Regions from separate parts of the Bacillus sp. F9_6S_D1_P_5 genome, predicted to be linked through region 2. Evidence: riboswitches for the same ligand, from Rfam matches in the RefSeq annotation. Region 2 holds a riboswitch; the other holds the start of a gene.
The links. A riboswitch is a leader RNA that binds a small molecule or an ion and turns the genes downstream of it on or off. The one in region 2 is predicted to bind S-adenosylmethionine.
Positions count from the first base shown of each region.

Region 1 (7,882 bases), on a different contig from region 2:
GTATTTCAAACAATTGCAGATTATTTGAATAGATGAGGAAGGAGCCTGTATAAGAGGCTTTCCTTTATTTCGCATGCAGGAATCGGTTACATAGTGGGTTCAACTGATGCCATTGTTTATGAGGTTACTAATCGAAATTATGGAATACTGTAAATACAATATGCAAAAATGCATATTGTATTTATTTGGATATTACGTATGTTAAAATTAAATATAGAGATTTTTATATGTAATGAACTGAAATCAGAAATATCCAATGAATTTTGAGAGGTGTTACATGTTTACAAACAAGAAATTAATTCGATTTGGTCTAACATTACTTGTATGTTTATTTGTAATTGATTTTACAATCAGTTATTTTCAAGCATATCTTGAATCAGCGGCAGGTATTAAATGGGTAATATCAGAAACTTGGAGAACTATTTTGTTAGATGCCCCTGAAAGTATATTAGTTATTTTAGGCGCAATTGCTTTATATGATTTCACAAAAGAAACATCTCCAAAAGACGCATCCATTTAAATGCGTCTTTTTTCTTTGCAGTAATTTCTTCAACATCACGGAATACTCTCATTCTTACGGCCAAAATCGTTAGTTCCTTTTATATGTACGTCTTTGTCATTTAAAGTGTTTCCGGGTTTTGTGACTATAGGCTGAAATGGTTAAATAAACGTTTGTTTAAGATGTATGTTCGGTAGGAATAAATTGATGCAGCTCAAGGGTTAACAAAGAAAAATGAGGAGTTAATCAAACGTTTGTTTAAGATGTATGTTCGGTAGGAAGAAGTCGATGCAGATCAAGGGCTAATGAAGAAAAATAGGGATTTAATCAAACGTTTGTTTAAGATATATGTTCGGCGAGTGATAAGAGAAGAATCTAAAAAAATTATATATTTATTTTTTCTTAACAAATGGCGGAAAAATAAGAAAAATCAGCAGGATTATTAAAAATTATCACGAAATAAGTAAAAGTTTAGCGAATAATCGTTTGAAATAATAAAACGTTTTCTATATGATAAAGGTAAAGGTTAGTAAAAAAGTAGGTGAATTTATGACAGTAACATTTTATTCATATCCAAAGTGTGGCACATGTCAAAAAGCAAAGAAATGGTTTGAGGCAAACGATGTAGCATATGAGATGATTCATATTGTTGAAAATCCACCATCAAAAGAAGATTTACGTAATTTACATGAAAAAAGTGAATTACCATTAAAAAAATTCTTTAATACAAGTGGAATGCGTTACCGTGAACTTGGTCTGAAAGATAAGTTAAAGGATGCAAGTGAAGACGAAATGTACGAGCTTTTAGCATCTGATGGCATGTTGATTAAACGTCCAATTGTAACAGATGGAACGAATGTAACACTTGGTTTTAACGAAGAGCAGTTTGAAAGTGTGTGGAAAAAGTACCAATAAGGTATTTTTACATAATTAATACATTCACTGGAGGTACAGTCATGAGCATTCCAAATAATTTACGTTACTCTGAAGAACACGAATGGGTAAAAACTGAAGGTAATGAAGTTGTTATCGGTATTACTCACTTTGCACAAGGTGAGCTAGGCGATATCGTATTCGTTGAACTTCCTGAAGTAGGTGCAACAATCGAAGCTGACGAGCCATTCGGAAGCGTAGAATCTGTTAAAACGGTTTCTGAGTTATACGCACCTGTAAGTGGTAAAGTTGTAGCAGTAAACGAAGAATTAAGTGACCAACCAGAACTTGTTAACGAATCTCCATACGAGGGTGCATGGATGGTTAAAGTTGAACTTTCTGATGCAAGCCAAGTTGAGAAGTTATTAACTGCAGAAAAATATGCAGAAATGACAAACCAAGACTAATTATAGTCGACTAAAGGACAGCCTTTGTGCTGTCCTTTTTTATTTTGTGAAAAATAATGAACGTGGAATCATATACTAATTATCGTGTAGGAGAACGTTTTTTGGGAAAACTTTTTTGTTTAAGTTTTTATGATCTAGCTCCAGCGGCTAGAACAGTCGGTCATTTCACTCCTTCACTTGAGGCAAAAGGCGCCTCTAGTTCAGGGGTTCGGGTGCCCTCCTGTTCTGAACGAGCCGCCTCCGCTTTTCTTTTGCAAAAATAAACAGGAAACAACATGAAAATAACGAATATACTATATACTAAGTTAAAGGTTGTATAGTATATGGTGATCGGGTGATGACATATGATTTATGTGGAAAAAGTCATTATTGTAGAAGGTACATCAGATAGAAGAAAGATTGAATCTATTATTCGTGAACCGGTGGAAATTGTTTGTACAAATGGTACAATTGGTTTGTCGAAAATGGATGAGCTCGTTGATCAGTTTTTTGATAAGGAAGTGTATGTGCTAGTGGATGCTGATGATGCTGGAGAAAAGTTAAGGAAACAATTTCGAAAAGAATTTCCGCAAGCAGAGCATATTTATATTGATCGCTCGTACCGAGAAGTGGCAACTGCGCCATCTTCACACTTAGCAAATGTATTATGGGGAGCTGACATTGACGTTTATACAGAATATTTACGGTAAGGAATGATAGAAGTGATTGACTGGACAGGAGCCGAAGCAACAGCCCTAATAGAGAACGAAGAAAAAACAGTGTTATATGTATATACTCCAATGTGTGGAACATGCCAATTAGCAAAAAAGATGTTAACTGTCGTTGAGATGACAATTGAAGATTTGAAAATTGGAATGTTAGATTTAAATTATGCTCCGCATTTAGCGAAAGAGTATGGAATCGAAAGTGTACCGTGTTTACTTGTTTTTGAAAATGGGACACTCATGAAGAAGATATATGCATTTCATTCGGTTGAATATTTATATACGGAATTAAAGTAGGCGGCAAAGTTTTTGCCGCCTCGACATATTTCTCGGGAAATATGTCGAGATGCAGGGTGGTTACAGTATTTGTCGAGCGAAAATAACAGGATTGCTCTTTAGTGAGAGGGAATGGTATGTGTAATAGAAAGTGATATGAAGGATGTGATTTAGGGTGAAATTATATTCTTTGCTGCAATCATTTGTAAATTACGCTAATGGTCAATATCATTTAGAGCCGCTTTTAAGACAAGGAGAAAAAACTGTTAATTTCCGCTTTGGAGATGAGAGTTGTTCGTTACAAATTTCAAGAGATTATATAGAGTTGCTACATGAAGAAAGAGGAACGGAGCAAATCGTTTGTGTAGATGAAGAAGATGTAAAACAATTGGTGAACGGCAATGTAAGGTTGCAAATGTTAATGAACGATGGACGTGTACAATATTCGGGAACTTATCGAACGATGCTATTAGTTGAATCGATGTTTCACATATGTAAACCGATGTCAGTAGGTGCTTAAAATTCTGAAGTTTCATTTTTTGCTAAAATTTCTGTTGACATGGTGTGTGTATGTTGATACAATTCAATTCATAAAATATAGACAATTTCATAAATTACAAATCAGACGAAAATGTAATCTGATTTCTCTTATCAAGAGAGGTGGAGGGACTGTGCCCTGTGAAGCCCGGCAACCGTCAACTTATGTTGAAATGGTGCCAATTCCTGCAAAGCAAATGCTTTGAGAGATGAGAGAGAGGGATAATGTTGTTATATACGCACATAAACCTTTCTGCTTCTCTAAAGCAGAAAGGTTTTTTTATTGTTTGAATGTGGAGGACATTCAAATAATAAAAGTAGTGATAACGGTGGACTACACGCATTAAACATAAAAAATTGCGGAGTCGATCCAAAAATCTAGCTTAAGCGGCTAGAACAGTCGGTCGTTTCATCCCTTCCTATGAGGCAAAAAGCGCCTCTACGTCAGGGATTCGGGCGTCCTCTTGTTCTAAACGAGCCGCTTACGCTTTTTAAACAAAAAAGGGGTGATACACCATGATTCTATTAGAGAATGTAAAGAAAATATATAAAGCAAAAAGCGGTGATGTCACTGCTGTAGATAACGCCAATTTAAAAATAGACAAAGGTGAAATCTTTGGTGTTATCGGATATAGTGGCGCTGGGAAAAGTTCTTTAATCAGATTGTTCAATCAATTAGAGAAACCAACTTCTGGCCAAATTACAATTGCAAATCGCGTGATTTCAGCAATTACAGGAAGTGAACTTCGTAAGGCAAGGCAAGAAATCGGAATGATTTTTCAACACTTCAACTTACTTTGGTCACGAACTGTACGCGAAAATATCGAGTTCCCACTTGAGATTGCAGGTGTTGATAAGGCGAAGAGAAGAAAACGTGTGGATAAGTTAATTCATCTTGTTGGATTAGAGGGAAGAGGAGACGCGTATCCATCTCAGCTGAGCGGAGGACAAAAGCAACGCGTCGGTATTGCAAGAGCATTAGCTAACAATCCACAAGTGCTTTTATGTGATGAAGCAACATCAGCTCTTGATCCAGAAACGACAGATCAAATTTTAGATTTATTATTAGATATTAATAAGCGTCTCGGTTTAACAATTGTACTTATTACACATGAGATGCATGTGATTCGAAAGATTTGTAATCGAGTAGCGGTAATGGAGAAAGGAAAGATTGTAGAAACGGGTCCAGTACTTGATGTATTCCGTAATCCGCAGAAAGACATTACGAAACGATTTGTACAGCAGTTAACGGATTCTGAAGATACAAATGAAACGATTGAAAGTTTAATTGAAAAATATCCAGATGGTAAAGTAGTTCGTTTGCAGTTTATCGGTGAGGCTGTAGAAAGACCAGTACTTCAAAGGTTGATGCAACGCAGTGATATAGAAGTTAGCATTTTGCAAGGGAATATCGCACAAACGAATAACGGTTCTTACGGTAGTTTAGTTGTTCATTTAAATGGTGAGGAAACAGCGATTCAGCAAGCAATAGAGGGAATACATCAAGATCAAGTAGAGCTGGAGGTGATTGCACATGGATAAGTTACTCACAAATGTTGATTGGAATCAAATGTTAGAAGCAACTGGTGAAACGTTATATATGACGGCAATCGCAGCTCTTGCCACATTTGTTTTAGGACTAATTTTAGGATTGTTACTTTTCATGACGGCGAAAGATAATTTATGGGAAAACAAAACGGTTAATACAGCGATTGGAGCGTTCGTAAACATTTTCCGTTCGATACCGTTCATCATTTTAATTATTTTATTAATCCCATTCACAAAGATCTTGCTTGGAACAATTCTTGGAGCAAGTGCAGCGTTGCCAGCTCTAATTATTGGAGCGGCACCATTTTACGCAAGAATGGTTGAAATTGCACTTCGTGAAATTGATAAAGGTGTAATCGAAGCTTCAAAAGCGATGGGAGCAAAAACAAGCACAATTATTTTGAAAGTGTTAATTCCAGAATCATTACCAGCGTTAGTATCTGGTATTACGGTTACGACAATTGCTTTAGTAGGCTATACAGCGATGGCGGGAGTTGTTGGTGCTGGTGGCCTTGGAACACTTGCTTATTTAGAAGGATTCCAACGAGGAAATAACGATGTAACAATCGTCGCGACAATTTGTGTATTACTAGTTGTATTTTTCATTCAGTGGATTGGTGATAGTTTAACGACTCGAATAGATAAACGATAATAAAAAACGGGAGGATGCTTCAAATGAAAAAATTATTACTTACAGCACTTATTTCAACTTCAATTTTTGGGTTAGCTGCTTGTGGCGGGAAAGATAAAGATGAAAAGAAACTTGTTGTTGGTGCTTCTAACGTACCGCACGCTGAAATTTTAGAAAAGGCAAAACCGTTACTTGAGAAAAAAGGAATTGAATTAGAAGTGAAAAAGTTCCAAGATTACGTGTTGCCAAATAAATCGTTAGCGGATAAGGATTTGGATGCAAACTACTTCCAGCACATTCCGTATTTAGAAAAAGAAATGAAAGATAAAAAATATGACTTTGAAATAGCAGGGAAAATTCATTTAGAACCAATTGGTGTATACTCTCAAAAATATAAGACTTTAAAAGAACTTCCGGACGGAGCGACAATTATTATGAGTAATTCCGTTACTGACCATGGACGTGGTTTAGCAATTTTACAAAAAGAAGGAATTTTAAAAATTAAAGACGGAGTAGATCCAGTTAGTGCAACTCCAAAAGATATTGCAGATAATCCAAAAAACTTAAAATTCAAAACAGATATCGAGCCAGGTCTATTGCCACAAGTGTATAACAATAAAGAAGGCGATGCTGTTTTAATTAACTCTAACTATGCAATTGATGCGAAATTAAACCCAGAAAAAGATGCAATTGCAATTGAAGGCGATGATTCTCCATACGCAAACGTAGTAGCTGTTCGTAAAGGTGATAAAGATAAAAAAGCGATTAAAGAGCTTGTAGAAGTATTGCACTCTAAAGAAATCGAAGACTTTATTAATAAAGAATATAAAGGAGCGGTTGTTCCTGTAAAAGAATAATTGCTGAAAAGGGCTGGTGTATGCCGGCCCTTTTTTCTAACTACATAACTTTAAGGGAGAAGGGGACATCATATGAAAAAGATTCTATTGTCAGTTGTTACAGCGCTGTCTGTATTTACATTAGCGGCTTGTGGTGGGAAAGAAGAGAATAAGCTTGTTGTGGGAGCTTCTAACGTGCCGCACGCTGTTATTTTAGAGAAGGCACAGCCGATATTAGAGAAAAAGGGTATTAAATTAGAAATTAAAAAGTTCCAAGATTATGTGCTGCCGAATAAAGCATTGGCGGATAAGGAAATTGATGCAAACTACTTCCAACACATTCCTTACTTAGATAAAGAAATTCAAGAAAAAGGATATAAAATTGTAAACGCAGGAAAAATCCATTTAGAGCCAATGGGCATTTATTCTAAGAAATACAAAAGCTTAAAAGACTTGCCAGATGGCGGGACAGTTATTATGAGTAACAACGTAGCAGAGCGTGGACGTATGCTAGCACTTTTACAAAAAGGTGGCGTTATTAAATTAAAAGACGGTGTAGATGTTGTTAAGGCAACAGTAAAAGATGTTGTAGAAAACCCGAAAAACTTAAAGTTTAAAACAGATGTTGAACCTGGATTGTCACCGAAGTTATATGAAAATAATGAAGGTGACGCTTTATTCATTAATTCAAACTATGCAATTGATGCGAATTTAAATCCAACAAAGGATGCAATTGCAATTGAAGGATCAGACTCTCCATACGCAAATATTATTGCAGTTCGTAAAGGTGACGAGAAGAAAAAAGAAATTAAAGAATTAGTAGAAGTATTGCATTCAAAAGAAATTCAAGAATTTATTAATAAAGAATATAAAGGTGCTGTACTTCCGGTAAGTGAATAAACACAAGGAAAGGATTGGAAAATTACCAGTCCTTTTTTCTTTATATAAATAAGAAGAAAGGTGTATCATATAAGGATGCAAGGGAAATACTTATATACATTTGTGAAAAAATTGTTACTTTTTTTCGTCGTTTGCGATATCATTTTATTTGATATAAGATTAGAATGAGAATAAAATGAGAATATGAACGTTTTAGGAATTTTTAAAATGTATATATAGGATTAATGGAGGTATTGAGATGGCTGGTTCTACATTAACGGTTAAAGACTTACACGTATCAATTGATGGCAAAGAAATTTTAAAAGGTGTAAACCTTGAAGTAAAAGGTGGAGAAATCCACGCAATTATGGGACCTAACGGAACAGGTAAATCAACTTTATCTTCTGCAATTATGGGTCACCCAAAATATGAAGTAACAGAAGGTAGCATCATCATCGACGGTGAAGATGTATTAGAAATGGAAGTAGATGAGCGCGCACAAGCAGGTCTATTCCTAGCAATGCAATATCCAAGTGAAATTAGCGGAGTAACAAACGCTGACTTCTTACGTTCTGCAATTAATGCACGTCGTGAAGAGGGCGATGAAATTTCTCTTATGAAATTTATCCGTA
Region 1 covers NZ_JBTREW010000019.1:21,302-29,183, forward strand. Annotated here, with positions in the region: gene ACUXEY_RS20840 (hypothetical protein) at 1-36, shown strand, start outside; gene ACUXEY_RS20845 (DUF3937 family protein) at 278-520, shown strand; gene ACUXEY_RS20850 (arsenate reductase family protein) at 1,049-1,414, shown strand; gene gcvH (glycine cleavage system protein GcvH) at 1,456-1,839, shown strand; gene ACUXEY_RS20860 (toprim domain-containing protein) at 2,184-2,528, shown strand; gene ACUXEY_RS20865 (thioredoxin family protein) at 2,532-2,840, shown strand; gene ACUXEY_RS20870 (hypothetical protein) at 2,995-3,339, shown strand; SAM riboswitch class I at 3,465-3,572, shown strand; gene ACUXEY_RS20875 (methionine ABC transporter ATP-binding protein) at 3,873-4,898, shown strand; gene ACUXEY_RS20880 (methionine ABC transporter permease) at 4,891-5,556, shown strand; gene metQ (methionine ABC transporter substrate-binding lipoprotein MetQ) at 5,580-6,392, shown strand; gene metQ (methionine ABC transporter substrate-binding lipoprotein MetQ) at 6,465-7,271, shown strand; gene sufC (Fe-S cluster assembly ATPase SufC) at 7,510-7,882, shown strand, end outside.
Region 1: linked by a shared signal. The riboswitch ahead of ACUXEY_RS20875 (methionine ABC transporter ATP-binding protein) and the one ahead of ACUXEY_RS10865 (MFS transporter) in region 2 are both predicted to bind S-adenosylmethionine.

Region 2 (7,882 bases):
TTGCTATATAATATTTTGCAATACTATTTTCAAACTTTTCATTTATTTTATAAATATACATTTTTTAACATAGAAATAGACTAAAAAACCAACATGGTCATCCATGTTGGTTTTTTACATTTATTATCAATTAAAATTTAGACGCTACTTTTTTAACGTTCTCTAAACCTTCTTCAACAATTTGTTGTGAACGATCTGGATATTGATTGTGCCCTTCAATTACAACAGTCTCTGGATTTGTAATTCCCCAGAACCCAAGTACATTCGTTACATAATTAACGGCCATTTCCATAGGAGCCATTTGTTCTGAAGAGTAATCTGAACCACGCGCACCTAATACAACGACTTTCTTATCACCAGCTAAACCTTCCGGACCATTTGCTGTATATTTAAATGTTTTTCCAGCTTGAGATAAATATGAAATATACGTAATTAATGGCGCTGGCACTGTGAAGTTCCATAGTGGAAAGGCAAATACAACTTTATCAGCTTCTAAGAATTGATTTAAATATTGATCTACCGTAGCTACAGCCTTCTCTTCTTCTGCTGTTAACTCCATTCCTTGACTACGTTTGTATCCACCTGAAATAGCAATATTTCCGTAATACGGAAGATCTAATGCGAATAAATCTAACTCCGTAATTTCTGTATTTGGGTTCGCTTCTTTATAAGCACTTACAAATGTTTCATACATTCTTGAACTAACTGCTTGCTCCGCTGGACGATCGTTTGCTTTTACAAATAATACTTTTGACATTGTTTTATTCCCCTCTACTTTTGTATTTTCTTCTTTTTTACCAAATAGCGAGCTAAATAATCCCATTTTCTTCACCTAAACTTTCTTATCATATTCATTATTCATCATCATAAAAATTCTTATTCTAGTAAAAAGTTCCAATAGATACCTTAAGTACAAACATAAAAAACTTTTTGTTATTTAATTACCTTATGTAAGTGATTGTAATACAGTTACTTACTTTAGTCAAGTAACTTTAAATAAAAAATAATATCTCGAATTAAAAATAATGACCACAATACAATTCATACACCCATTCTAACTTTATTGTTTGTATAATGGATGTAGAGAGGGCAATTCATATTTAGAAAGGATTTACTCATGAGCACTATAGAAAAGATTCAAACTTTTATTATTCTTTTTGCTGTTACATGCGGCATCGTACTCGGACAATTTCATTTGATACATATGTATTCCGAGCAATTTATTGTCCCCTTCTTATTTTTCATGCTGTATGGATTATTCCTCAGCATCCCATTGAAAGAAATAAAAAGCGGGTTCCGCAATTTAAAATTTGCTGGAACGAGCCTTACTATTAATTTTGTATGGACACCTTTACTCGCTTGGGGGTTAGGAGCACTATTTCTTTCAGATCACCCAGCACTTTGGGTTGGATTTATTATGTTAATGGTTACTCCATGTACAGATTGGTACTTAATCTTTACTGAAATAGCGAAAGGAAATGTAGCACTTTCTACTGCCATTTTGCCTGTAAATTTAATATTGCAAATACTACTCCTTCCCATTTATTTATTTTTATTTGCTGGTGTCATGAAGACTGTAGCGGTTTCTGTTTTAGTAGAAAGTATTGTTATCGTAATCATCTTACCATTTGTACTTGCACACGCTACAAAATTCATTATGAATAAAATGAAAAAGGCTGAAATACTCGAGAATACACTCATTCCGTTTTTCAGCTCTGCGCAAATTGTATTTTTAAGTTTAGCAATCGTAGCGATGTTTGCATCACAAGGTAAATATTTACTACAAAATATGAATGTCGTTTTCCTATTACTCATTCCTGTTCTATTGTTCTTTATCATTAATTTTGTACTCGGGCAATTTATCGGACGCATGATGCGTTTATCTTATAAAGATACAGTAAGTCTAAACTTAACAACTTTAGCAAGAAACTCGCCTGTTGCACTCGCTATTGCTGTAACAGCTTTTCCAGACGAACCTCTCATTGCACTTGCACTCGTTATTGGACCGTTAATTGAACTGCCAGTACTTGCTTGTGTTTCACAGGTGTTGTTGTTTATTAAGAGAAAACAGCAATATACATAATAAAAAAACGTCCTAATTTGGGACGTTTTTTATCGAGAAATTATAGAATTATCTGTCCTTATTCATTATTAAAAATGAAATAACTGAAACTAAAAACGTAATGATACCAATTACAATAAATATAATGGAAGATGAAATTGCCTCTAAGGAATACCCCGTTATTGCGATTCCAATCGGAGTTGATACTAATAATAACGAGTTTAGGAAACCAAAGAATCTTCCTTGCACTTCATTTGGAATTGACTTTCTATACAGTACCCCGAAATATACATTACTCACTCCAAAAGCTATCCCTGACAGAAAATAATAAACTGAAAATAATATTGGATTCAATGTCGTACCCATTGCAGCGTTAAAAATCCCCATAATAGCAGTAAATATAAGTGCTGTTGTTATTGTTTTATATGCACGAATTTTTTTAGTAATAAATGCCCCAATTAATATCCCTATCGGAGATGCCGCAAAGACGATACTATACCACTGCGTAGAAAGATCCATCTCTCTAACAACTATTACTTGCAGTGAAAGCATACACGCTGCTCCAAGTAAGTTAATGGCTGCAGCGCTCATTAGTAAGATTTTCAGTGATTTATTATTACTAATAATAGAAAATCCCTCTTTAAAATCTTCATAAAACGGCTTCTTCTTCTCCACTTTCAATTCACGTGGAAATTGAATTTTCATCAAAATTAAAAACGATATAAAGAATGTAAGTGCATCTAACACAAATACTCCATGAAAACTAAAAATAAAAATCAAAAAGCTCGCCATCAAAGGAATTGCGATCGATATGATTTGTATTGATATTTGTCTCAATGTAATCGCCTGCTGAACATGCTTTTCTTCCACATATGTAACTAACGCTGCATTTGAAGCTGGTGTAAATAAGGCACTTCCAATTGAGCGTAAAATTAGTAAAAGTAGTAATGGAATGTACAACATATTATTATAAAATGCTATTACAGCAATTAAAATCATGACAATACACCTTATCACATCTGCAACTATCATAAGTTTTCTTCTCGGCATTCGATCTGCTAATGTTCCTGTAATAGGAGCAAACAGAATCGCTGCCGTTGCAATCGCAATATTTACCCCCGAAACGAGTAATGGCGAGTTTGTTAATTTCATTACCCATAATGGTAAAACAAGTGTAACCATAGAATTACCTATTAAAGAAATACAACTTGCTAAGAAAAAATAAGAAAAAACTTTATTACCCCATATACTAGAGCTATTCTCTTTTCTATTACTAACTTCACTATTCACTGTACTCTCCCTTCTACTCACATATTCTTCTTCTCCTTCTCTTCGTCACCATCCTGTAAAATACAAAAAACCTTCTTCAAAACAAGAAGAAGGTTTACTTATACCCACATTCTTATCTTTTAGGACTTTTAGATCCTACAGGATTTAGCACCTTATATAACATTAGGTTGCTGAGGTTTCAAAGGGCCAGTCCCTCCACCTCTCTTTATAAGAAGTCATTATTCAATTCTCTAAATTTATTATATATCGCATCAAAATACTTTCAATATATTTTTTCTATCCAGTTAACAAAGTCTTTCTAATTAAAAATTATAGGAAAAGTAAATATTACGAAAGCTGCCCAAATTCCGTATATTGGCAAATACTTCGTAACGGCATCTTGGATAGCTGTCGGTCCTGATTTGTTTTGTAGAAAACGCATATAGGAGAACATAATCCAAATGAGATTTGCCCAAATCAGTATGTTTACCCCTAAAACAGCAAGTCTATTAGGTGTAATCCCGTAAGAAGAAAGTCTGAATACGATGGCTGACAATGCGACAGTATCAATAATAAGTGCCAAAACAATTAAGGCAAAGTTTATATAATCTGAAATGCTCTTTTTCTCGTCTGACTCACTCTCAACGATAGAAAATATAGTAACAGCCAATACACCAAGGAGTATTCCGTTGAAGGCCATTAGGAAATTGCGGTCCAAGAATGGATTTTTCCCGACCCAAATTACCGTTATAAGATAGATAAACAATGTGATCAAGACAAGCGGACTAAAAATTTTAGATATGTATGGTGTAATATTTTTAGCAAGTTTAAGATTCAATGATACTAAGTATGCAGCCACTACAGCGAGAGCGGCAGCTCCAAATAAAACAACATTACTAAAATAGAACTCTCCTATATCCAAGTCAACAAAGCTAAATAATCGCATTGTGAATAATGCTAGTATCATTCCGCTCACTGCCATGCTCGCGTAGAGAAGACCATATTCTAAATTAAATTTAATATACGCTAATCTTGTACTACCTTTTGAATATTCATTTCCCGTAAACGCAAGTCCCAATAAGACCCATAGCAATATAGGAAGATGTAAATACGCAAGGATACTGCTGTCTTTATAATTTAATGGCAATATATTAAGATACAACCCGGCAATTAAGAACAACGCTGCAAGGAAATAAATAATACTTTTTTTCGGATTATTATTGTAAATAAAATAAGCAGCAATAAAGGGAATTACACCAAAAGCCAAGTTAATTGGAGCAATTGCTTCCTGCTCAACAAAGTGGAAAATGATTCTAGTGCTTAGCCCTGCTAAAATAGCTAACATGCCCATGAATAAGAAACCTTTTTGAAACAGTGATATTTTTTCTTTATTTGCCGTCTCCTTGAAATGCAATCTTTCATACCAAGCAGCTAGTACCTGAGAATCAGGGTTTTCATCCCATGCTTGTGAGAATGACTTTTTAAAAGCTTTTGGGTCTTTTCTATACATTCTCTCCAACTCATGAGGATTATCCCTATTTTTAATAATCAAATTTTGATTGTTCATAGTTTTACCTCCTCTAATAAAAACAGCGTTTTTACCTTTCTATAAAAAGCATCTCACTGATTTATCATGATATTGATTTTAATATAAAATTTATTGTTTTACAATAAAAAATTATCAATTATAAAGATTTTTTTATTGTATATTTTATTTTAAATAAAAATAAATAGTACTACTTATTCAAAAAAATATCCTATAGAATAGACTTTTTTAAGTGTCTATTCTATAGGATACAGTTTAATTATCATATTTTTTTATTGGTTGAAACTACTTAATTCTCAAACACAAAATTAATCTTATTATCTTTCCACTCTAACTTCGCATCAAATGTTTTCTCGCCCTTTGTAAAGCCTTTAATTAAATCGGTCTTTTCACCTTTTAAGAGCTTTGTCATATTCTTTTGCGAAATTGTTTTGCTTAATATCTTCTTTGAGATGGTAAAATCACATTGTGTTGTATTGTAATTAGAACAACCGTAAAACGTTGACTTATCAATCACATCGCCATCACATTTTTTACAGCTACCAACCTTTTTACCTGTTGTAAATTTCGATCCTTTTCGCTCAATCGATTCAACATGTAATCCAGTGAAATCCCATTTTTCCGACATTTCCACTGCATCTTCAATAATTTTAGCTGATAGCTTTTTCGTTTGTTCCATAAATGTAGCTGGTGATGCTGTACCTTCACCGATTTCCGCAAGGCGCTGCTCCCATTTCGCAGTCATTTCTGGTGAAGCTAATATTTTATCACCGATTGCGGTAATTAATACTTTCCCTTTATCGGTTGCATACACTTGGTTTTTCTTTACATCTATATATTTACGGTCTTTCAGCATCGTAATAATTCCAGCGCGCGTTGCCTCTGTACCTAAACCTTCTGTTTTCTTTAATACTTTTTCAAGCTCTTCGTTCTCTAAATACTTACCTGCCGTTTTCATTAACGTAATAAGTTGCCCTTCTGTATAACGCTTCGGTGGCTGTGTTTTTCCTTCTTTCACTTTTACCTTTACAACTTTCCCTTGTTCACCTTCAGCTACAATTGGGAGAATTGTTTCATCATCTTTATCATCTTGGAAAATTACTTTACGCCATCCTTCTTGAATTTGCTGTTTTCCTTTTGATATGAATTCAGCACGTTCATCCACAAGCGTTACAATCGTTGTATAATCAAAGATCGCGACTTCATAGTGAGCGGCAATAAGTCTTCTTACAATCATATCGTAAATTTTCTTTTCATCACCTGATAATCTGCTTGGGTTTGTAACTTGCTCTGTCGGAATAATGGCGTAGTGATCTGTTACTTTCTTTTCATTCACGTAACGCTTATTATTCATAATTGATTCAACTGGAGCTGGTAATAAACCTTTATATTCATCAAACTGATTTAACTTCTGCAAAATATCAGGGAACGTCGCTGCTTCTCCTTGTGTCACATAGTTGGAATCTGAACGAGGATAAGAGACAATTCCTTTTTGATATAATGCTTGCGTTATATCAAGCGTCTTTTTCGGTGAAAATTTGAATGCTTTATTTGCAGTTGCTTGCAGTGACGATAAGTTAAATAAAAGCGGTGGCTGAAACTCTTTTCGCTCCGTTTTCATTTCCTTCACTTCAGCCGGTTTTCCTTGGCAAAATGCCGCAATTTTATTTGCCATATCAGGGTCTTTTAAGCGGGATTCACTATCCTTCTCCCATTTCCCTTCATACTTCTTTCCTTCTATATTAAAGGTTGCGAACACTTCCCAAAACGGCTCAGACTTAAAGTTTTCAATTTCTTTTTCACGCTTTACAATTAACGCGAGTGTCGGTGTTTGTACACGACCAGCTGAAAATACATCATTCATTCCTTTTTTCTTGAGCAAAATACTAAAGACACGCGATGCATTCATACCAACGACCCAATCAGCGCAAGATCTTGTATATGCTTCGTAATACGTATTAATCGTATCTGATTCATCAAGTAAGTTTTTAAACCCTTGATAAATTGCTTGCTTCGTTAAAGATGAAATCCAAAGACGTTTCATCGGCTTTTGCACGTTACAAAGATTAATAATGTTTCGTACAATTAGTTCCCCTTCACGCCCAGCATCGCCTGCGTGAATAATTTCTGTTACTTGAGGATTATGTAACAGCTGTTTCACAACGTTAAACTGTTTATACTTCGACTTTGTTACTTCAAATTGAAAACGCTCTGGAATCATCGGTAACGTATTAAGTGACCATTTTTTCCACTCTGCGTGATAATGCTCTGGATTACATAACTGCGTCAAATGACCAATTGCCCATGTACAGTACGCTCCATTTGGAAATAACTCATTCGCTTCTACTTCTAAATATCCATCTTTCCGGCGAAATTTAAACTGTGAAACAAGAGCCAAACCTTGATCTGGTTTCTCGGCAATAATTAATTTCATTTTATAACTCCCTATCTGTATTCCAGTGTTACGTTCATTGTCTATCTGTTTAGAGGCGATGATAAAACAACAATCTTATTTATCATTCGCGGTTCGTCTCGCAAATGGGAGACCTATAATATTATACGCTTATTCTTTATGGCTTCACAATAGAAACTCTTCATTTAACTCTTACATTCACATGCTCATAATTAAAAAGGCGTCCAAAAAAATCAGGAGCCTTCTCACTTACATTTATGAAATTGTGCAGATAATATGCAGATATAAATAAGCATAAGTACTCTCCATATGAACATATGATGAAATGAATGATAGGACAGGGAGGTATCATGATGTTCGCTTACACATTAACCGCCTTAACACTTTGTTGTGTCTCGATTCTTATTACATCATATATTTCTAAACGCAAGGGTACCCTAATGGAGTATATGGTATTTATTATGTCTTTTAGTATGTGTATCGGTTTAAGCATAGGTTTTTATTTAGGTATACTCTTTAAAGGAGAATTATTATATTCTACTTTGCTTGCGATTTTAATTAGTGGTTGTATCGGTTTTGTAGTCGGTCTACG
Region 2 covers NZ_JBTREW010000007.1:133,165-141,046, reverse strand. Annotated here, with positions in the region: gene ACUXEY_RS10875 (FMN-dependent NADH-azoreductase) at 131-823, opposite strand; gene ACUXEY_RS10870 (arsenic resistance protein) at 1,118-2,083, shown strand; gene ACUXEY_RS10865 (MFS transporter) at 2,132-3,373, opposite strand; SAM riboswitch class I at 3,462-3,566, opposite strand; gene ACUXEY_RS10860 (DUF4153 domain-containing protein) at 3,651-4,898, opposite strand; gene topB (DNA topoisomerase III) at 5,167-7,311, opposite strand; gene ACUXEY_RS10850 (hypothetical protein) at 7,644-7,882, shown strand, end outside.